Regions from separate parts of the Nonomuraea sp. NPDC054003 genome, predicted to be linked through region 2. Evidence: riboswitches for the same ligand, from Rfam matches in the RefSeq annotation. Region 2 holds a riboswitch; the other holds the start of a gene.

Region 1 (10,789 bases), on a different contig from region 2:
CAGGGCCGCGTGGTAGAGCGGGCGGTCGGCGTCGGCGATCCACACCGGCTCCCCGCCCATCTCGATGACCAGGGCCTCGGCGATCGGCCGCAGCGGCTCGGGGGCGGTGACGCCGAAGGAGCAGCCGGTGATGCGGTTGAGGTCGTCGTCGCGGCCGGTGAAGGTCATCACCGGGTGCAGCGCCAGCGGCAGCGCGCCCTTGCGGGCGGCCGGGTCGAGCACGGACAGGCCGTACGCGCCGCTGCAGTGGACGAGGATCTTGCCGTGCAGGTCGGCGCCGGTGGCGGCCAGGCCGCCCACGAGGTCTGGCAGCGCGTCGTCGGGCACGGTGAGCAGGATGAGCTGGGCCGCCGCCACCACCTGGTCGGGCCGCACCGGCTCGACCCCGAGCCTGGCCGCGGCCCAACGCTGGGAGGCGTCGGAGACGCCGCTCGCGGCGACGACGCGATGGCCGGCCTGCGCCAGCGCGGAGCCGAGCGCGGAGCCGACCTTGCCCGCTCCCAGCACGCCGACGGCCAGGCGGGCCGGGCGATCGGCTGCCTCCATGACGTACACCCCCGGTCGACCTGATGGCACTGCCGACCAGGGTAACCGGCGCACCGGCAAGAAGAGATGACCGGGGTTTTGCTGCATGTTGCGTTACCGACAAAAGGGACAAGGGCAGGTGAACCGGTGCACCCCCTGTCGGATGAGATGAGGAGAGGGGTTCACCGCTGGGAGCGGGCGCCGAGTCCAACGAGACCCGACGCCCGCACTGTGTCAGGGGCCTCTTGGGCGGTGCGCATGGCCGCCACGCCGACTGGCGGTCATGGCGGGGCCCGGATCCGGTCCGGGCCCCGTGTCCATCGTGAGATAGTCCAGACATGTGGCTCACCTGGCGCGCCGCCACTCAGCGCGCGCTGTACGGCGAGGGCGGCTTCTACCTTCGCGAACGCCCGTCCGGCCACTTCCGCACCTCGGTCGTCGCGTCACCGGCGTTCGCCGAGGCGGTGCTGACCCTGCTGCGCGAGGTCGACGCCGAGCTCGGCGCCCCCGCCGGGATCGACCTCGTCGACGTCGGCGCGGGCGAAGGCGTGCTGGTCCGCCACGTGCTCGCCATGGCCGGCCGCGGGCTGCGGGCCAGGCTGCGGGTCACGGCCGTCGACCTGTCCCCCCGGCCGGACGATCTTCCCGAGGAGATCGGGTGGTCCGCCCGGATCCCGTCCGGCGTGCGCGGCCTGGTGATCGCGAACGAGTGGCTCGACAACGTCCCGCTGGACGTCGCCGAGCAGACCGCAGACGGGCCGCGGCTGGTCCTGGTCGACACCGAGACCGGCGAGGAGCGGCTGGGCGGCGAGCCGCCGGCGGCCGATCTGGAGTGGCTGAAACGGTGGTGGCCGCTGTCGTGCGTCGGCACGAGAGCCGAGATCGGCCGCACCCGCGACGCGGCCTGGGCGGCGGTCCTGGCGCGGCTCGACCAGGGGCGGGCCGTCGCCGTCGATTATGCACACCCTGTGGATAACCGGCCGCGCTGCGGCACGCTCACCGGATATCGCGACGGCGCGGTCGTATCCCCGATCCCCGACGGGACCTGCGACATCACCGCGCACGTCGCGCTCGACGCGTGCGCCGAGGCCGGGCGGCGGGCGGGCGCGATATCCACAGCCTTGTCCACACAGCGTGCCGCGCTGCGCGAGCTGGGCGTCACCGGCGCCCGCCCCTCCCTCGACCTGGCCCGCACCGACCCTCCGGGCTATCTCCGGGCGCTCGCCCGGGCCTCCGAGGAGGCCGAGCTGATCGATCCGGCGGGCCTGGGCGGGTTCGGCTGGCTCTGCCAGCGCCGGTGACCCGGCGTCAGCGCGTGCTCAGCTCCAGGCCCTGCAGCCCTCGGATGATGTAGCCCGGCTTCCACTCCGGCTCTCTGACGAGCTCCAGCGCCGGCGCCCGGTCGAGCAGCGCGCCGAACGACTCGACCATCTCGATCCTGGCCAGCGGCGCGCCCAGGCAGTAGTGGATGCCCAGGCCGAACGAGATGTGCGGGTTGTCCTTGCGGCCCGCGTCGAACCGGTCGGGGTCGTCGAACACCTCGGGGTCGCGGTTGGCCGAGCCGAACAGCAGCGCCACCTCGGCCCCGCGCGGGATCCGCACGCCGCCGACCTCGATGTCCTCCAGGACCCAGCGCTCGAACATCTGCGCCGGGGTGTCCCAGCGCAGCACCTCCTCGATCGCCGTGGGCAGCAGCGAGCGGTCCGCGCGGAGCCGGGCCAGCTCGTCCGGGTTCCTGAACAGCGCCCACCAGCCGTTGCCGGTGGCGTTCACGGTGGCCTCGTGACCGGCGTTGAGCAGCAGCACGCAGGTGCCGATCAGCTCGTCCTCGGTCAGCTCGGGGATCCCCGCCAGCGCGCTGATCAGGTCGTCGCCCGGCTTCCCCGCCCGCTCGCGGGCCAGCCCTCTCAGGTACTCGGCGAACTCGTCCGCCGCCCTGACCGCGGTGTGCTGCATCTCCTCACTCGGGTTGAGCTCGTACATCAGGCAGATGTCCGAGGACCAGGGCCGCAGCAGGTGACGGTCCCGCTCGGGGATGCCCAGCATCTCCGCGATGACCGTCACCGGCAGCGGCTCGGCGACCTCCGCGATCAGATCTCCGCCGCCCTTCTCCACGTACGCGTCCACGAGCCCCTCGGCGATGGCCCGCACGCGCGGCCGCAGCGACTCGACCATGCGCGGGGTGAACGCCTTGGACACCAGGCGGCGCAGCCGGGTGTGCACCGGCGGCTCGACGTCGAGCATGCCGGCGCGGACCACCCGCCAGAACGGCTCCTGGAACTCCGGCTCCGGTGGCCTGCCGAACTCCTCGTCCGTGGCCACGTGCAGATAGGAACGGCCGAGCCTGCGGTCACGCAGCAGCTCGTCCACATCCGCGTGGCGGGCGATCAGCCACTGGTCGGCGGGTTCGAAGTAGCTGACCGGGGCCTCCCGCCTCAGCTCGGCGTAGACGTCGTAGGGATGGGCCACGAAATCCGGATTCCAGGGATCAAAGCGCACTATTGCATAGTAGGAGCTTCCTCCACCTGCTTGTTCTTCCTGCTCCGCACCCGGATGTTGAGCAGCTCGACGACGACCGAGAACGCCATCGCGAAGTAGATGTAGCCCTTCGGGATGTGCTGGTCGAGACCCTCGGCCACGAGCATCACCCCGATCAGCACCAGGAACGCCAGCGCCAGCATCTTGATGCTCGGATGCGCGTCGACGAACCGGCTGATCGGCCCGGAGGCGAACAGCATCACCGCAACCGCCACGACCACGGCCGCGATCATCACGCCGAGCTCATTGACCATGCCCACGGCGGTGATCACCGAGTCGAGCGAGAACACGATGTCGAGCAGCATGATCTGCACGATGACCGACGTGAACGAGACGACGGCCGCCGACTTGCCGTCCTTGCTGGGCCCGTCCATCGTGTGGCTGATCTCGGTGACGCTCTTGGCCAGCAGGAACAGCCCGCCCAGCAGCAGGATGAGATCTCGTCCCGATATCTCATGACCGAGCACCTCGAACAGCGGCGCGGTGAGCCGGACCACCCACGACAGCGCCAGCAGCAGGAGCAGCCGCATCACCAGCGCCGCGGCCAGGCCCAGCACCCGCGCCCGGTCGCGCTGCTCGGGGGGCAGCTTCCCTGCCAGGATGGAGATGAAGATGATGTTGTCGATGCCCAGGACGATCTCCAGGGTCACCAGGGTGAGGAACCCTATCCAGATCTCCGGGTTGGACACCCAGTCAAGCATCGCCGCCTACTTTCGGTGGGGGAACGTACCACCGCCCAACGAGCAGAACTCCGGAGAAGTTCGCGATCCGGATGAATCATCGGTTATAGTCCGGCACGTAGGTCATGAGTGCCAGCGCCAAGCCCCGGCTCGCTGGCCGGCAACCCTCGCGTCCGCGGCGGGGTGCCCCGGGTGAAGACCTGGTCCGCCACGAAGGGTGGCGGGCAAGCGCGGGCTCCGTGGCTGCTCCTGGGGTCCGATGACGCCCGAGGAGGCATGCCGTGTCCACTTTGACGATCTTCGACGCCGCCCGCACCGCTCCCGAGAAGCACCCGGAGCCCTGTCCGACGCGCGCGATCCCCGCCGTGCTCGGCGCCGACCTGCGGGTCCCGGTCAAGGGCGGCAGGCTCGCCGGGTACGCCAACCTCGACTACGCCGCCAGCGCCCCCTGTCTGGAGCAGGTCAGCGCCGCCGTCGCCGCCGCGCTCCCGGCCTACTCCAGCGTGCACCGCGGCGCCGGGTACGCCTCCCAGCTCACCACCGCCCGCTACGAGCAGGCCCGCCACACCGTACGGGCCTTCGTCGGCGCCCGCACGGACGACGCGGTGGTCTTCACCCGCAACACCACCGACGCCACCAACCTGCTCGCCCGCTGCCTGCCAGAAGGCACCACCGTGGTCGTCTTCGACACCGAGCACCACGCCTCACTGCTGCCGTGGCAGCGGGTGGTCCGGCTGGCGCCGCCGGCCTTCCCCGGCGAGGCCGTGCGCGCCGCCGACGACACCCTGGCCGGGATCGACGGCCCCAAGCTCCTGGTCGTGACGGCCGCCTCGAACGTCACCGGCGAGCTCTGGCCCGTCGCCGCGCTGGCCCACATCGCGCACCGGCACGGCGCGCGCATCCTGGTGGACGCCGCCCAGCTCGTCCCCCACCGGCCGCTCAACCTGACCGCGCTCGACCTGGACTACGTGGCCTTCTCCGGGCACAAGCTGTACGCGCCGTTCGGGGCGGGGGCGCTGGTCGGCCGCGGTGACTGGCTGGCCGCCGGCGACCCGTACCTGAAGGGCGGCGGCGCGGTGCGCGCCGTCGGCGAGGACGGGGCCGACTGGCACGACGACCCCGAGCCGCGGCACGAGGCGGGCACCCCGAACGTGCTGGGCGCCATCGCGCTGGCCGCCGCCTGCGACGCGCTCACCGCCACCGGCTGGACCCCGCTCGTCCGCGAGGAGGAGCGGCTGCTCGCGCGGCTGCGTGCCGGCCTCGCCGCCATCGACGGGGTACGGGAACTCTCGCTGTGGGGGCCCGGCCACCCGCGCGTCGGCATCGTGTCCTTCACCGTCGACGGCCACCCGGCGCGCGAGGTCGCCGAGACGCTGTCGGCCGAGCACGGGATCGGGGTGCGGGACGGCAAGTTCTGCGCCCACCCGTTCGTCCGGCACCTGCTCGGCACGCAGGACGGCGGCTGCGCGGACGGCACCGCCTCGGCCGTGCGCGCCTCGATCGGCATCGGCACGACCGAAGAGCATGTCGACCGTCTTCTCGCCGCGCTGCGCGACCTGGCCGGTCGCTGAGCGGCCCGCTCAGCGACCGTAACTCCTACGGCTTGCGTGGGTTGGGCCGGGTCGGCTCGTCGCCGAGCAGGCGGTCGACGTCACGCATGTCGCGGTCGTCCAAGCCGCTCGCGCCGCTCCCCTGCGGGGGCACGTCGCGCTGCGGTTCCTCCATCACCGTGGGCCGGGTGGGCGCGTTGTCGAGCCCGCCCGGCACCGGCTCGTAGGCGGGCTCGGTCGCGGCGGCCCGCCGGGAGCGACGCCTGTGCACCGCGTGGATGATCCCGTCGAGGCCGACGCGCCCACCGCCCAGCGCGATCAGCAGCAGGCAGGCCACGCCCAGGGCCGCCACCAGCTCCCAGCCGCCCTCCGTGACGAACACCCCGCCGGCCGCGTGCACGAAGACCAGCGCCCCGATCATGTCGATCAGCAGCAGCGCCGCCGAGATCCGGACCGCCAGCCCCAGGATCAGCAGCACCCCGCAGACCACCTCGACGATCGTCGCGAAGGCGGCCGACGCCTGAGGCAGCGGCACGCCCATCTCGGTGAACCCGGCGCTGATGGCCCCCAGACCCGCTGTCCATTTCTGCAGCCCGTGCGCCACGAAGATGACGCCGATCACCACCCTGGCGATCAGGGCAGCCACATCAAAGATGACCCTCTTCATCGTCTTGTTCCCCCGTTCCAGACAATCCTCCCCCGCCATGGCCTGGTGATGCGCGTGCTTGCCGTACCTTGACCTCGGACGACGGACCCCGGCACACCCGTTCCTTGACCTGGTATCCGGTGAGAGCATGGGCCGTATGACGGAACGCGTGGTGGGAATCGGCGCAGGGGCGAAGGAACTGGCCACCGAGGACATGATCCTCAACATCGGCCCCCAGCACCCCTCGACGCACGGCGTGCTCCGCCTCCGCCTGACGCTCGACGGCGAACGCATCGCCACCGCCGAGCCGATCGTCGGCTACATGCACCGGGGCGCGGAGAAGCTGTTCGAGGTGCGCGACTACCGGCAGATCATCATGCTGGCCAACCGCCACGACTGGCTGTCGGCGTTCGCCAACGAGCTCGGCGTGGTGCTCGCCGCCGAACGCATGCTCGGCATGGAGCCGCCCGTCCGCGCCGTGTGGGCCCGCACGCTGCTGGCCGAGCTCAACCGGGTGCTCAACCACCTGATGTTCCTCGGCTCCTACCCCCTGGAGATGGGCGCCATGACGCCCATCTTCTACGCCTTCGACGAGCGCGAGCGCATCCAGGCCGTCATGGAGGAGATCTCCGGCGGGCGGATGCACTACATGTTCAACCGCGTCGGCGGCCTGAAGGAGGATCTCCCGTACGGGTGGCTCGACCGGGTCTCACAGACCGTCGCCGAGGTCCGCGCGAAGATCCCCGACATCGAGAACCTCATACTCAACAACGAGATCTTCCTCGCCCGCACCAGAGGCGTCGGCGTGCTCACCCGCGAGCAGATCATGCAGTACGGGGTCAGCGGCCCCATCGCCAGGGCCTCCGGCGTCGACGTCGACCTGCGCCGCGACCAGCCCTACCTCGCCTACCCCGAGCTGCCCGTCAGGGTCGTCACCCGCACCGCCGGCGACTGCCACGCACGCTTCGAGGTGCTGCTGGAGCAAGTCAAGGTCTCGCTCGACCTCGCCGACGCGTGCGTCGACCGGCTCCGCTCACTGCCGCGGGGGCCGATCAACCAGCGGCTGCCCAAGGTGCTCAAGGTGCCGGAGGGCCACACCTACGCCTGGACGGAGAACCCTCTCGGCATCAACGGCTACTACCTGGTCTCCAAGGGCGACAAGACCCCGTGGCGGCTCAAGCTCCGCTCCGCCTCCTACGGCAACATCCAGGTGCTGCGCGAGATGCTGCCCGGCCACCTGGTCTCTGACATGGTGGCCATCCTCGGCTCGATGTTCTTCGTAGTGGGCGACATCGACAAGTGACCGGCTCCTACTCGGGCCGGTCACCCTCGTGGTCCTCGGGGATGCGGCAGGCGTGCTCGAGGAAGAGGGCGGCGCAGACGAGGACCACGCAGGCCAGCAGCGAGCCGCCGGACACGAAGAACTCGCTCCGCGGCGTCACCTTCTCCAGCTCCGTCGCCGTGTGCAGGACGAAGCCGCCGAACAGGCCCGCGAACCCCGCCCCGCCGTATGCGGACGCCTTGGCCAGCGCGACCAGCCGGGCCACCGCGAGCGGCTCCACCGGTTTGGTGCCGGGCCGGCGGGCGATCCTGGCCCGGGTCATCCACCCGGCGTAGGCCTCGCCGATGGCCAGCAGCAGCACCGTCGGGATCGCGGTCCACGGCACCAGCGGCATTTGGGAGTAGAACTGCTGGACGGTCAGCCATGTCAGCAGCGCGACGACGACGAAGACGACGGCCAGCAGGCCGGGACGGGTCGGTCTCAATCGGGCCTCTGCAGCTTCAGGTCCTCACGGAGTCGCGCGCCCCGCTGGTCGAGGCCCGCCAGCAGGTCGGCGACCCGGCCCTTGCCCGGCAGCTCCGCGTCGGGGTCGGCCTGCGCCCACGGCAGCAGCACGAACGCCCGCTCGTGCGCCATGGGGTGCGGCAGCGTCAGCTCCGGGTCGTCGCTGACGATGTCGCCCACCACGATCAGGTCGATGTCGAGCGTGCGCGGCCCCCACCGCTCCTGGCGGACGCGGCCGAAGGCGTCTTCGGTGCTCTGCGCCCGCTCCAGCAGGGTGTGCGGTTCGAGAGTCGTCTCCGCCACCACCACCGCGTTCAGGTAGGGCCGCTGGCCCCCTGGGCCGCCCACCGGATCGGTCTCGTAGACCGGCGAGGCCGCCACGAACTCCAGACCCGGCGCGTCGAACAGCGCGTCCACGGCGCCCTGCAGCGTCTGGAAACGTCTGCCCAGGTTGCTCCCGAGCGCTAGCACGGTCTTCATCGGCGCCTCCGTTGGATCGTCACCACCACGTCGCCGAACGGCAGGGGGATCGGCGCGGCGGGTTTGTGCACGCTCACCTCCACGGACTCGACGAGCTCCCTATCCAGGCAGACCTCCGCCAGCCGCTGGGCGAGCGTCTCGATCAGCGCGACCGGCTCGCCCTCGACCACCTTCACCAGCGCCTGCGCCAGCTCACCGTAGTCGACGGTCAGGGCCAGGTCGTCGCCCGCGGCCGCGGGCGCGGTGTCGAGGAAGAGCGTGACGTCCACGACGAACTCCTGGCCGAGCTCCCGCTCGGCCGCCAGCACGCCGTGTCTCCCGCGGGCCCGCAGGCCCTTCAGCGCGATCCGGTCAGTGCTCAAGCTCGCCTTCCTCCTCCTCGTCGTCGTCGCTCTGCAGCACCGGCGACCCGTGGTGCATCCACAGCCGCCAGCCCTGAGGGGTGCGGATGTAGACGTTGCTGGCCACCACCTTGCCGGCCGCGAAGCTGGACTCGCCCTCCTCGCCCGCCGTGAGGATGTTCTCCACGCAGGTCAGCACCGCCACGTCGTCGCGGAGCACGGTGGTGTTGACGTCGGTGAGCACGAACTGGATGTAGGTCGTGTTGGCCATGATCAACGCCCACGACCGCAGCACCTCCGACCGGCCCGCCAGGAGGGTCCAGCCCGGGTGGACGCAGCTGACCTTGCCGTCGACGCCGTCCTCGGCCCAGATCTCGGTCATCCGATCGAGGTCGGCGTCTTCTATCGCGGTATAGAACTCCTGGTTGATGGTCTCGATCGCGGCGGTGTCGACGCTCATGTGTCAGCTCCGGCTCTCTTCCATGCTGCTGCCACGCGCACGGCATCGGCATTCGGACCTACGGTGTGCACCCGGACGCACCAGGCGCCGTCACGGGCGGCGAGCGCCGTCACCGCCAGCGTGGCGTCGTCGTTGCGGTCGAACGGGCGCGGCGTGCCGTCGGCGTCGGCGAGCAACCGCCCCAGGAACCTCTTGCGGGACGCCCCGATCAGCAGCGGGTAGCCCAGCTCGGTCAGGCGCGGGATCGCCGCCAGCAGCGCCCAGTTGTGGGTGGCGTTCTTGGCGAAGCCGAGCCCGGGGTCGAGCACGATCTGCTCGCGGGAGACCCCCTCGGCGAGCACCAGCTCCACCCGTTTGGCCAGCTCCTCGCAGACCTCGGTCACGACGTCCTCGTAGACCGCGCGGCTCTGCATGTCTTCGCTGTGGCCGCGCCAGTGCATCACCACGTAGGGCACACCGGCGGCGGCCACCACGCGCGGCATCTGCGGGTCGGCCAGGCCGCCGCTCACGTCGTTGACCAGGACCGCCCCGGCCTCGACCGCGGCCTTGGCCACCTCGGCCCGCATCGTGTCGACGCTGACCTGGACGCCCTCCGCGGCCAGCGCGCCGATCACGGGCACCACCCGGGCGAGCTCCTCGTCGAGCGATACCCTGGAGGCGCCCGGCCGGGTGGACTCGCCACCCACGTCGACGATGTCGGCGCCCTGGGCGACCAGCTCGAACCCGTGGCGGATGGCCGCCGCCTCGTCGAACCACAGGCCGCCGTCGGAGAACGAGTCAGGGGTCACGTTGACCACGCCCATGACCAGGCACCGGTCGGCGTCGTCAAGCCCCGGCACTCTCGTCATGTGCCCAAGCCTAGGCGCTCGCTCATACCCGGCGATATCGCGGGTGCCCCGTTGTGGATAACGATCCCTTCGCGCTTGGAACGCGCGCGGATCTCACGCGGCGCCGCCAGCCGTCAGCGCCCCAGGATCAGCGCCATCGCCTCGGCGCGCGTCTTGTCACTGGTACGGAAATCGCCGCGGACGGCCGAGGTGACCGTCTTCGCGCCGGGCTTGCGTACACCACGCATCGTCATGCACAGGTGTTCGGCCTCGACCACCACGATCACGCCGCGCGGCTCCAGCACCCGCATGATGCCGTCGGCGATCTGCGAGGTCATCCGCTCCTGCACCTGCGGCCGGCGCGCGTAGACGTCGACCAGCCTGGCCAGTTTGGACAGGCCGGTCACCTGGCCGTGCTCGTTGGGGATGTAGCCGACGTGCGCCAGGCCGTAGAACGGGACGAGGTGGTGCTCGCAGGTCGAGTAGACCTCGATGTCCTTGACCAGGATCATCTCGTCGTGGTCGACGTCGAAGACCTTGTTGAGCACGTCCTCGGGGGTCAGCCCGAGGCCCGAGAACTGCTCCGCGTAGGCGCGGGCCACCCGGGCGGGCGTCTCGAGAAGGCCGTCGCGGTCGGGATCCTCGCCGATGGCGTAGAGGATCTCGCGGACGGCCTTCTCAATCCGTCCGAAATCTACTTCGTGCGCTTTCACGCAGTGTCTCCGGAAGGCAGTGCGCCCTGATGGCCCTGTCCGAGCGAGCCGTTGCCGTACTGCTCCTTGGGGGTCAGGATGGGCGGCCGGTCGGACGGGAGCCGCTTGCCGTAGCCCGCGTAGGACGGACGGTGCTCTTTGACGACCACCGGAGAGAAGATCTCCAGCACCATGTCGCGGGAGAGGGTCTCCTTCTCCATGAGTTCGAGCACCAGGTTGTCGAGCACGTCGCGGTACTCGACC
Region 2 (10,789 bases):
CGACCAGGTGCTGGTGATCGGCCAGTACATCGACCAGCTCGACGAGCTGGGCGAACACCTGAACGCGCCGGTGATCAAGGGGGAGACCCGGATCAAGGAGCGCGAGCGGCTCTACCAGGCCTTCCGTGACAAGGAGATCCAGGTCCTGGTGGTGTCCAAGGTCGCCAACTTCTCCATCGACCTGCCCGAGGCGAGCGTGGCGATCCAGGTGTCCGGAACGTTCGGGTCCCGGCAGGAGGAGGCGCAGCGGCTCGGCAGGGTGCTGCGGCCCAAGGCCGACGGCGGCGGGGCGCGCTTCTACACCGTGGTCAGCCGCGACACGGTCGACCAGGAGTTCGCCGCGCACCGGCAGCGGTTCCTGGCCGAACAGGGTTACGCCTACTCGATCATCGACGCCGACGACGTGCTGGGCGGGGTGTGAGCCCGGCCGCTCATCGAGCGGCCAGGCATCCCGGTCTCACGTCCAAGAGACTCCGCGGGTCGTCGACAATCGAACCACCCCCCTCACTGCGTCCTCACACCACCGCAACCGAATCCGGCTGCGACATACCCGATGATCCGGCAATGCCACCTGGTATGCCCGGATTTTGCGGCATTTCGTTATATGTCCGCCGTTTGCGAGGAGTGTTCACTTCGCCAGCAGCCCGCCGAGGAACAGCAGCCCCTCCGCGGCGATCCACGAGGCCACGCTCAGCCCCATGAACCGGGTGAACGTCCGCTCGTCCTGCCGCGCCGCCGGCAGCGCCCAGGCCGCCACCGTCAGGCAGGCGGCCACCGCGGCGAACAGCCCGGAGACCGAGGAGAACACGGCGAGCCGCTGGACGCAGGACGGCGACGACCCGCCGCAGAACGCCTCCAGCCCCCAGCCCGCGAAGACCGACAGCCCCCAGAGGGTGGCCAGCAGGAAGCTCGCGATCGTGGGAAGGATCGGGGAGAAGCCGAGTCGCACACGCGCCACGCCGGACTTCTTACCCCTCCCCGGCGACGGCTAAATGTTTTGAAGCCACCCCGACAGCCGCATTAAACTGGCGGATTCGCTGCCTTGTTACCCACCTCCGAGCGCCGGGAGGCACTTTCGCATGCCCACAGACCAACTGGCCCCCGACATACCCCCGGACCTGCCCACGGACGTCCTCGCCGCCGAGCAGGCCCATCTGGCCGAGTCCAGGGCCGCGCTGGCGGCCATGCGCGCGCACGCGCAGTCGCTGTCGGCCGACGCGGCCGGCGACTGGGTGTCGCAGCAGATCCTGCAGTCGCTGCTCGACCAGCGCGTGGCCGCCCTGGCCGACCACCCCGACACCCCGCTGTTCTTCGGCCGGCTCGACCGCTCGGCCGCCGACGACCTGCCCACCACGATCCACGTCGGCCGCCGCCACGTGCACGACGGCGACAGCCGTCCCCTGGTCATCGACTGGCGCGCCCCCGTGTCGCGCGCCTTCTACCAGGCCAGCCCCGCCGACCCGATGGACGTCACGCTGCGGCGCCGGTTCGGCTACCACGGCGGCGCGCTCACCGCGTACGAGGACGAACGGCTCGACCAGGGCGCCGAGATCGGCCCGTCACGCATCCTGACCGAGGAGATCGAGCGCCCCCGCACCGGCCCGATGCGCGACATCGTGGCCACCATCCAGCCCGACCAGGACGAGATCGTCCGCGCCGCGCTCACCCGTACGGTCTGCGTGCAGGGCGCGCCGGGCACCGGGAAGACGGCGGTCGGCCTCCACCGGGCCGCCTACCTGCTGTTCACCCACCGCGAGCGGCTCGCCAGGGCGGGCGTGATGATCGTCGGGCCGAACCGCGCCTTCCTCTCCTACATCTCCTCGGTGCTGCCCGCGCTGGGCGAGGTCAAGGTCGACCAGACCACGGTCGCCGGCCTGCTGGGCGACCACGCGGCCCCCGAGGACCCCGCGGTGGGCGCGGTCAAGGGCGACGCCCGGATGGCGGCCGTGCTGAAGCGGGCCCTGTGGCTCCACATCGTCAAGCCTGAAGAGGGCCTGGTCTACTCCAAGGGCGCCTACCGCTTCCGGGTGGCCGACCACGAGGTGCGCGAGATCGTCGCCTCGCTGCGCGGCACCACCCGCTACGGTCCCGGCCGCGCCGCCCTCGCCCAGCGGCTCGCGCACCTCGTGCTCGTACGGATGGAGCAGCGCGGCGAGTCACCCGACGACCGGGTGCAGGACGCGGTGGCCCGGTCCAGGCCGGTCAAGCAGCTGGTCGACGCCGTGTGGCCGAAGCTGGTGCCCGAGCAGGTGCTCTACCGGCTGCTGGCGGACGAGGAGTTCCTCGCCAGGGCCGCCAGGTCCGACCTGTCGCCCGAGGAGCGGCAGCTGCTGCTCTGGCGGAAACCGTACCGGGGATGGAAGTCCGCCAAGTGGAGCGCCGCCGACGCGGCTCTCCTCGACGAGCTGCGCGACCTGATCGAGCGCACGCCCTCGCTCGGCCACCTCGTCGTGGACGAGACGCAGGACCTGTCGGAGATGCAGCTGCGGGCGCTCGGCCGCCGCTGCCGCAACGGCTCCGCCACCGTGCTCGGCGACCTGGCCCAGGGCACCACCCCCTGGTCCACCACGTCGTGGCGGTCGGTCCTGACGCATCTCGGGCAGGACGGCGAGGTCACCGAGCTGACGCTGGGCTTCCGCGTGCCGCGCGAGGTCCTCGACTACGCCGCCCGCCTGCTGCCGTCGATCGCCCCCGGGCTCGCCCCGCCCCGGTCCCTGCGTCCCGGCGCCGGGTCCCTCTCGATCCGGCCGGCCGGCGACCTCCACGAGGCGGTCCGCGACGCGCTGGCCCGCGAGGGCTCGATCGGCGTCATCGTCCCCGACGCCGCCGTCTCCGCCGTCTCCGAGTCGCTGTCGGGCGTCGCGCACGCCGTCCTCGACCCCGACTCCACCCAGGAGCACCGCCTCCTGGTGGTGCCGGCGACGCTCGCCAAGGGCCTGGAGTACGACCACGTCATCGTGATGGAGCCGGCCGACATCGTCGACGCCGAGCCCCGCGGCCTGGCCCGCCTCTACGTGGTGCTCACCCGTGCCGTCACCTCGCTCACGGTCCTCCACCGCAAGCCCCTGCCACCCCAGCTCGCCCCGTGACAGGGACGGTGGCGGGGTAGGGGATCACTTCTAGGATGACGTCAAGGAGCTCTCACCCAAGGAGGATGCCGTGCCAGCACCGCTGCCACACGAATACCTGCCGTCGGTCCCCTCGCTCACGGTCCACAGCGACGACATGACGGACGGGGAGAGGCTGAGCGACCTCCACGTCTTCAACGACTGGGGCATGACGGGCCAGAACCTCTCCCCCAGCCTCCGCTGGTCGGGCGCCCCGGCCGAGACGCGCAGCTACGCGGTGACCTGTTTCGACCCGGACGCGCCCACGGGCAGCGGTTTCTGGCACTGGGTGCTGTTCGACATCCCGGCGTCGGTCACCGAGCTGCCCACGGGCGCCGGCACCGCGCCCGAGTTCAAGGGTCTCCCGCAGGGCGCCAAGCACGCCCGCAGCGACTACGGCTCCAAGGACTACGGCGGCGCCGCGCCGCCTCCCGGTGACCCGCACCGCTACGTGTTCACCGTGCACGCGCTCGGCGTCGACACCCTCGGCCTCGACACCGACACCAGCCCGGCCGTGGTGGGCTTCAACATCACCGCCAACACCCTGGCGCGAGGCCACATCGTCCCGCACTTCGGGATCTGACCACGCGAGCGCACCGCCTCCTCCGGGGGGCGGTGCCGCGTTTTGGTAGCTTCGCCCCCATGAGCGATCTAACGATCCGTCCGGGGGGCCTGGCGGACGTCGGAGCTGTCCTGGAGTTCTGGCTGCACGCCGCCGAGGGCACCGACCGTCACGACTCGGCCGGCAAGGTGCGGGCGCTGGTCGAGCGGGACCCGGAGGCACTGCTCCTGGCCGAGCTGGACGGCGCACTGGCCGGCACGCTGATCGCGGGCTGGGACGGGTGGCGCGCCCATCTCTATCGCCTGGCCGTCCATCCGGCTCACCGGCGCAAGGGCGTCGCCACCGCCCTGCTGGCCGCCGCCGAGGCGCGTTTCGCCGCCTTCGGCGCGTTCCGGGCCGACGCGATGGTCCTTCATGACAACACGCTCGCCCACCACGCCTGGACCGCCGCCGGTTATGCGCCCCAACCGCAGTGGTCGCGATGGGTCAAGTCCCTTTAATCGTTTTCTGCCGGCCCAGGTATATCAGAACGTTATCGGCTCTCTACAGATAGTGGCGACACCCGAAAAACCGCCGATAAGGGCGGTCGGAAAAGCGAAGCGGCCCGAACCGGAAACACCGGCGCGGGCCGCTCGCGAGAACCTCGGGTCGAGAACCCTCGATCAGAAGTCCATGTCACCGCCGCCGGGCATGCCGGCGGGAGCGGCCGGGGTCTTCTCCGGCTTCTCGGCGATGACAGCCTCGGTGGTCAGGAACAGCGCCGCGATCGAGGCGGCGTTCTGCAGCGCCGAACGCGTCACCTTGGCCGGGTCGATGATGCCCGCCTCGAACATGTTGACGTAGTCGCCGCTGGCCGCGTTGAGGCCCTCACCCGGGGTGAGGTTGCGGACGCGCTCGACCACGACGCCACCCTCAAGGCCGGCGTTGACCGCGATCTGCTTGAGCGGCTCCTCCAGCGCCTTGCGCACGATGGCCGCACCCGTGGCCTCGTCGCCCGGCAGCTCCAGCTTGTCGAACGCCTTGGCGCCGGCCTGCAGCAGCGCCACGCCACCGCCGGGGACGATGCCCTCCTCGACGGCCGCCTTGGCGTTGCGCACGGCGTCCTCGATGCGGTGCTTGCGCTCCTTCAGCTCGACCTCGGTGGCGGCGCCGGCCTTGATGACGGCCACGCCGCCGGCCAGCTTGGCCAGGCGCTCCTGGAGCTTCTCCCGGTCGTAGTCGGAGTCGGTGCGGTCGATCTCGGCGCGGATCTCGTTGACCCGGCCGGCGATCGCGTCGGCGTCACCGGCGCCGTCGACGATCGTGGTCTCGTCCTTGGTCACCACAACCTTGCGGGCGCGGCCCAGCAGGTCGAGGGTGGCGTTCTCCAGCTTGAGACCGACCTCCTCGGCGATGACCTGGCCGCCGGTGAGGATGGCGATGTCGGCGAGCATGGCCTTGCGGCGGTCGCCGAAGCCCGGGGCCTTGACGGCGACCGAGCGGAAGAGGCCGCGGATCTTGTTGACCACCAGGGTGGCCAGGGCCTCACCCTCGATGTCCTCGGCGATGATGAGGAGCGGCTTGCCGGACTGCACGACCTTGTCGAGCAGCGGCAGCAGGTCCTTGTTGGCCGAGATCTTCGAGTTGACGATCAGGATGTACGGGTCCTCGAGCACGGCCTCCATGCGGTCGGAGTCCGTGACGAAGTACATCGACGTCATGCCCTTGTCGAAGCGCATGCCCTCGGTGAGCTCCAGCTCCAGACCGAAGGTGTTGCTCTCCTCGACGGTGATGACGCCTTCCTTGCCGACCTTGTCCATCGCCTCGGCGATGAGCGAGCCGATCTCGGGGTCGGCGGCGGAGATGGAGGCGGTGGAGGCGATCTGCTCCTTGGTCTCCACGTCCTTGGCCAGCTTGGAGAGCTCCTCGCTGACGCGCTCCACGGCCGCCTCGATGCCCTTCTTCAGGGCCATCGGGTTGGCGCCGGCAGCGACGTTGCGCAGGCCCTCACGTACGAGCGCCTGGGCGAGCACGGTAGCGGTGGTGGTGCCGTCGCCCGCGACGTCGTCGGTCTTCTTGGCGACTTCCTTGACCAGCTCGGCGCCGATCTTCTCCCACGGGTCCTCGAGCTCGATCTCCTTGGCGATCGAGACACCGTCGTTGGTGATCGTGGGGGCGCCCCACTTCTTCTCCAGCACGACGTTGCGGCCCTTCGGGCCCAGCGTGACCTTCACCGCGTCGGCGAGCTGGTTCATCCCGCGCTCGAGACCGCGCCGGGCGTCCTCGTCAAACGCGATCATCTTGGCTGCCATTAGGCGAGACCTCCCAGATGCAGGGTGTCCTGGTGAGATCGAGCCGACGCCCGCGACGGCATGTGGGCCCACATCTCCGTTCGGCAGGCCCCATCGTCTCGATCCCCGTTGGCACTCATCAACATAGAGTGCCAACGACTGTTTAGCACTCTACCCCGTCGAGTGCAAGCTGACTCCACACCTGGCCAGGTCAACAGATCGCCGTCGGAGGTATGTCCGTACGGCGGGCCCCGGGCGGCCCGCCGTACCCCAATGTGAGGTGGCAGTCACACGCACTGCGCTGGCGTGCGAGCTGCCGGTCGCACCAGCTAGGCGACAGCGCGGACGGATTCCGCCTGCGGCCCCTTCTGGCCCTGCGTGATCTCGAACTCGACCCGTTGTCCCTGTTCGAGAGAGCGATACCCGTCCATCATGATTGCCGAGTAATGGACGAATACATCCTTACCACCGTCTACCGCGATGAAGCCGTAGCCCTTGTCCGCGTTGAACCACTTGACGGTGCCCTGCGCCACTTCCGACTCCTCTTACTGGGCTCAGGGATCTCGCCCATTCGTCTGCGAGACCCACAATCGCCATGACTTATGGGGATATCGTCTGACGATCGCACTCGACCATACCTGTGGCATGGCGGTCGGCAACAGAGTCAATCCGCAAAAGCCTTATTTCACCCCTAGCTGAGTAGTTCAAGGTTGAATTTCCCACAAAAGGGAGAAGGCGCCCACATGGGGCGCCTTCCAGACGATCGCTCCGCCGAGCGGGGGGCTCAGCCGCCCGCGACGGCCGGGATGATGGAGATCTGCGTGCCCTCAGGGGCTGGAGTGTCCAGACCCTGGGCGAATCGGACGTCCTCTTCCCCCACGTAGACGTTAACAAAACGCCGAATCTTGCCCGATTCATCCAGAATGCGGGCGCCGATCCCCGGGTAGTCGGAATCGAGCTTGGCCAGGACGTCACGGAGAGTCGCGCCCTCCCCACTCACTTCCGCGTTGCCCCCGGTGTACGTGCGCAGGATGGTAGGAATCCGCACAGAAACGCTCATGTTAAGGTCTCGCCTTTCCTGATTGTCAGACAGTCGCGCGGAACGCGTCGAGGGAGGGCCGGATCACGGCCGTGGGCTGCGCGTCGGCCGCGACGGCGTCGAGCGTCTTGAGCCCGTCGCCGGTGTTGAGCACCACGGTCTCGGCCTCCGGGTCGAGCTGCCCGGTCTCGACGAGCTTCTTCAGCACGCCCACCGTGACGCCGCCCGCCGTCTCGGCGAAGATGCCCTCGGTGGAGGCCAGCAGCTTGATGGCGGCCACGATCTCGGCGTCCGTCACGTCCTCGACGGCGCCGCCCGTGCGCCGGGCGATGTCGAGCACGTAAGGGCCGTCGGCGGGGTTGCCGATGGCCAGCGACTTGGCGATGGTGTCGGGCTTGACCGGCTGGACCACGTCGTGGCCGGCCTTGTAGGCGGCCGACACCGGCGAGCAGCCGAGCGCCTGCGCCCCGAAGACCTTGTAGGGCGTGTCGTCGACCAGCCCGAGCCGGATCAGCTCCTTGAAGCCCTTGTCGATCTTGGTGAGCTGGGAGCCGGACGCGATCGGGATGACGATCTGCTCAGGCAGCCGCCAGCCGAGCTGCTCGGCGATCTCGTACGCGAGCGTCTTGGAGCCCTCGGCGTAGTAGGGCCGCAGGTTGACGTTGACGAACCCCCACTTGTCGCCCATCGGGTCCCCGATCAGCTCCGAGCAGAACCGGTTGACCTCGTCGTAGGTGCCCTCGATGCCGATGAGCCTGCCGCCGAAGACGCGGGCCATGGCGATCTTGGCCTGCTCCAGCCCGGCGGGGATGAACACGCACGCGTCCAGGCCCGCCCTGGCGGCGGCGGCCGTCACGGCCCCGGCCAGGTTTCCGGTCGAGGAGCAGGAGAGCGTGTGGAAGCCGAAGTTGCGGGCCGCCTCGACGGCGATGGCCACCACCCGGTCCTTGAAGGAGTGGGTGGGGTTGCCCGAGTCGTCCTTCACGTACAGGGACTTGAGACCGAGCGCCCGGCCCAGGTTGCCCGCCTTGACGAGCGGCGTCCAGCCGGGGTTCATGTTGGGCTTGCTCGCGACGTCGGCGGGCACCGGCAGCAGGGAACGGTAGCGCCAGATGCTGGCCGGGCCCGACTCGATGTCGGACCTCTTGACGTCGCCGAAGTCGTAGGCCGCCTCCAGCGGCCCGAAACACTCGACGCAGGCGAAGTTGGGGCCGAGCGGATAGCGGGCGCCGCACTCGCGGCAGGAGAGAGCAGTGGCGGGACCGAAGTCGAGCGACATGAAGCGAGGCCTTCCCTCATCTTCGTCCGCGGCCACCCTGACCGCGGACCGGAATTGGCACCCTGTCCCGGTCGGCCTCGCCAGGTCGCGAGTCACAAGCCGGGAGGGTTGCCGGGGCTTCGCAGGGCCGGTCCCTCCACCCCTCTGGATGAGCAATGTTCAGTTGTGTGGTGCTGCTGACTCGGACTCTACCCAATCAACCACGTTACATGGACAGTCGTCTCACTCTCCGAGATGAACGATCTCACCGGTAGTCGTCGCCCAGCACACCCTGCACGTACTTGCGCGCCTGGTGGATGCGCGACTTGGCGGTGCCGAGCGGGATCTTGAGCTGCTCGGCCACCTCGCTGTAGTCGAGCTGCACGATGTCGCGCAGCACCAGCGCCTGCGCCAGGTCGGGCTTGTCGGCCTCCAGCGCCTCCATCGCGTCGAGCAGGTCGAGCCGCGAGCCCGCGATCACGCTGACCCGCCGCACGTCGGGCTTCTGCGTCAGCAGCTCGTCGGAGCTCTGCTCCGCCGACCTGCGCTTCAGCGAGCGGTACGTGGTGCGCGCGCAGTTGGCGGTCACGATGTGGAGCCAGGTGCTGAACCTGGCCCGCCCCTCGAACCTGGCGATGTTGCGCGCCACCGCGAGCAGGGTGTCCTGGGCCGCCTCCTCGGCGTCATGGTGATACGGCAGGATACGAGCGCAGTGCCGCAGCACGTCGGGCTCGATCCGTCGCAGGAGCTCGCCGAGTGAGCGATGATCGCCTCTGGCTGCGGCATGGGCGAGTTCCTCGGTGTGCTCATCTAGCGCCATAGCTGGGATCCTATGGTCGGAGGGAGCGTAAATGAACAGCGTCCTGCTCGCCTCGAACAGAGGCCCTGTGTCGTTCACCGTGTCCGACGACGGCGTCCTCACCATGAGACGCGGCGGCGGCGGTCTCGTCTCCGGGCTGTCCGGCGTGGCCAGGGACGAGGGCGTGCTGTGGGTGTGCGCGGCTCTGTCCGACGGCGACCGCAGCGCCGTCCGCCAGGCCCCCGGCGGCCGGCTCGACCACGCCGGCTACGAGACGGGCCCGCTGCGCATGCTCGACATCGCGCCCGCCACCTTCCACCGCGCCTACAACTCCGTGGCCAACTCCACGCTGTGGTTCGTCAACCACCTGCTCTACGACATCCCGAACGCGCCCCACTTCGGCACCCGGTTCCGGCGCGACTGGGAGTCCTACCGCGACTACAACGGCGCCTTCGCGCTCGCGCTGGCGGAGGGGGCCGCTCACGGCGCCCGGGTGATGGTGCAGGACTACCACCTGACGCTGACCCCGGCGATGCTCCGCGCCGAGCGGCCCGACCTGCGCATCGCGCACTTCAGCCACACGCCGTGGGCCCCGCCCGAATACTTCTCGCTGCTGCCCGACGAGGTGGCGCGCGAGGTGCTGGAGGGCGTCCTGGGCGCCGACCACGCCGGGTTCCTCACCCGCCGCTGGGCGGGCGCGTTCATGGACTGCTGCGAGACCGTGCTGGGCGCCGAGGTCGACCAGCGGGCCGCGACGATCACGTACGAGGGCCGCACCACCCGCGTCGGCGTGCACGCGCTGGGCGTCGACGGCAAGGCGCTGTGGACCCGCGCCGCCGAGCCCGACGTCGAGTCGCACATGGCGGCCATCAGGGAGGAGGTCGGCGACCGCAAACTGATCGTGCGCATCGACCGCACCGAGCTGTCGAAGAACATCGTGCGCGGACTGCTCGCCTACAAGGAGTTCCTCGACGCCCACCCCGAGTGGCACGGCCGCGTCGTCCACCTGGCCTTCGCCTACCCGAGCCGCCACGACCTGCCCGAATACCGCGAATACACCGCGGCGGTGCAGCGCTGCGCGCAGGAGATCGAGGACGAGTACGCGACCGAGGACTGGAACCCCCTGATCCTCAACGTCAACGACGACTACCCGCGCTCCCTGGCCGCCTACCGGCTGGCCGACGTGCTGCTGGTCAACCCGATCCGCGACGGCATGAACCTGGTGGCCAAGGAGGGCCCGATCCTGTCGCCGCGCTGCGCGCTGGTGCTGTCGCGGGAGGCCGGCGCGTGCGCGGAGCTGGGCGCGCACGCGCTGGTCGTCAACCCGTACGACATCAGCGGCACCGCCGCCGCGCTGCACGCGGCGCTGGTGATGCCGGAGGCGGAGCGCGCCCGCCGCAGGGAGCGGCTGGAGGCGGCCGCCACCGCGCTGCCCCCGCAGAAGTGGCTGGCCGCCCAGCTCGACGCGCTCGCCTAGATCACTTCCAGTCGGCGTACTTCAGGGTGTCGGCGAGGTTCGCGGTGCTCCACTCGTCGACCACGAGGATCTGCGACTTCGGCAGATACCACTCGCGGGTGGTGAACGTGACGCTGGTCTTCTTCCCGTTGCCGGTGCGGCAGCGGGTGGTGAACTCGTGGTAGTGGGCCTTGTGCCCGGGGCCGACCTGGCGCAGGCCCTTCTTGTGCGCGCCGACCCGCTCGCCGCGCAGGAGCATGCCGTTCTTCGGGCACTTCTGCACGTCGGAGGCGGGGTA

The links. A riboswitch is a leader RNA that binds a small molecule or an ion and turns the genes downstream of it on or off. The one in region 2 is predicted to bind S-adenosylmethionine.
Region 1: another riboswitch for S-adenosylmethionine. It lies ahead of ACZ6YG_RS25955 (aminotransferase class V-fold PLP-dependent enzyme); the one in region 2 lies ahead of thrC (threonine synthase).

The regions. Positions count from the first base shown of each region.
Region 1 covers NZ_JBVJKR010000010.1:54,231-65,019, reverse strand. The annotation lists gene ACZ6YG_RS25975 (Rossmann-like and DUF2520 domain-containing protein) at 1-546, opposite strand, end outside; gene ACZ6YG_RS25970 (SAM-dependent methyltransferase) at 864-1,826, shown strand; gene ACZ6YG_RS25965 (cytochrome P450) at 1,834-3,024, opposite strand; gene ACZ6YG_RS25960 (TerC family protein) at 3,024-3,764, opposite strand; SAM riboswitch class IV at 3,865-3,980, shown strand; gene ACZ6YG_RS25955 (aminotransferase class V-fold PLP-dependent enzyme) at 4,025-5,314, shown strand; gene ACZ6YG_RS25950 (DoxX family protein) at 5,340-5,960, opposite strand; gene ACZ6YG_RS25945 (NADH-quinone oxidoreductase subunit D) at 6,097-7,242, shown strand; gene ACZ6YG_RS25940 (DUF3180 domain-containing protein) at 7,250-7,705, opposite strand; gene folK (2-amino-4-hydroxy-6-hydroxymethyldihydropteridine diphosphokinase) at 7,702-8,205, opposite strand; gene folB (dihydroneopterin aldolase) at 8,202-8,567, opposite strand; gene ACZ6YG_RS25925 (nuclear transport factor 2 family protein) at 8,557-9,006, opposite strand; gene folP (dihydropteroate synthase) at 9,003-9,854, opposite strand; gene folE (GTP cyclohydrolase I FolE) at 9,968-10,546, opposite strand; gene ftsH (ATP-dependent zinc metalloprotease FtsH) at 10,543-10,789, opposite strand, start outside.
Region 2 covers NZ_JBVJKR010000020.1:126,021-136,809, forward strand. The annotation lists gene ACZ6YG_RS39100 (DNA repair helicase XPB) at 1-421, shown strand, start outside; gene ACZ6YG_RS39105 (hypothetical protein) at 629-958, opposite strand; gene ACZ6YG_RS39110 (HelD family protein) at 1,080-3,089, shown strand; gene ACZ6YG_RS39115 (YbhB/YbcL family Raf kinase inhibitor-like protein) at 3,160-3,690, shown strand; gene ACZ6YG_RS39120 (GNAT family N-acetyltransferase) at 3,750-4,169, shown strand; gene groL (chaperonin GroEL) at 4,332-5,960, opposite strand; gene ACZ6YG_RS39130 (cold-shock protein) at 6,269-6,472, opposite strand; gene ACZ6YG_RS39135 (MoaD/ThiS family protein) at 6,724-6,999, opposite strand; gene thrC (threonine synthase) at 7,025-8,257, opposite strand; SAM riboswitch class I at 8,271-8,412, opposite strand; gene ACZ6YG_RS39145 (RNA polymerase sigma factor) at 8,502-9,056, opposite strand; gene ACZ6YG_RS39150 (alpha,alpha-trehalose-phosphate synthase (UDP-forming)) at 9,088-10,512, shown strand; gene ACZ6YG_RS39155 (hypothetical protein) at 10,514-10,789, opposite strand, start outside.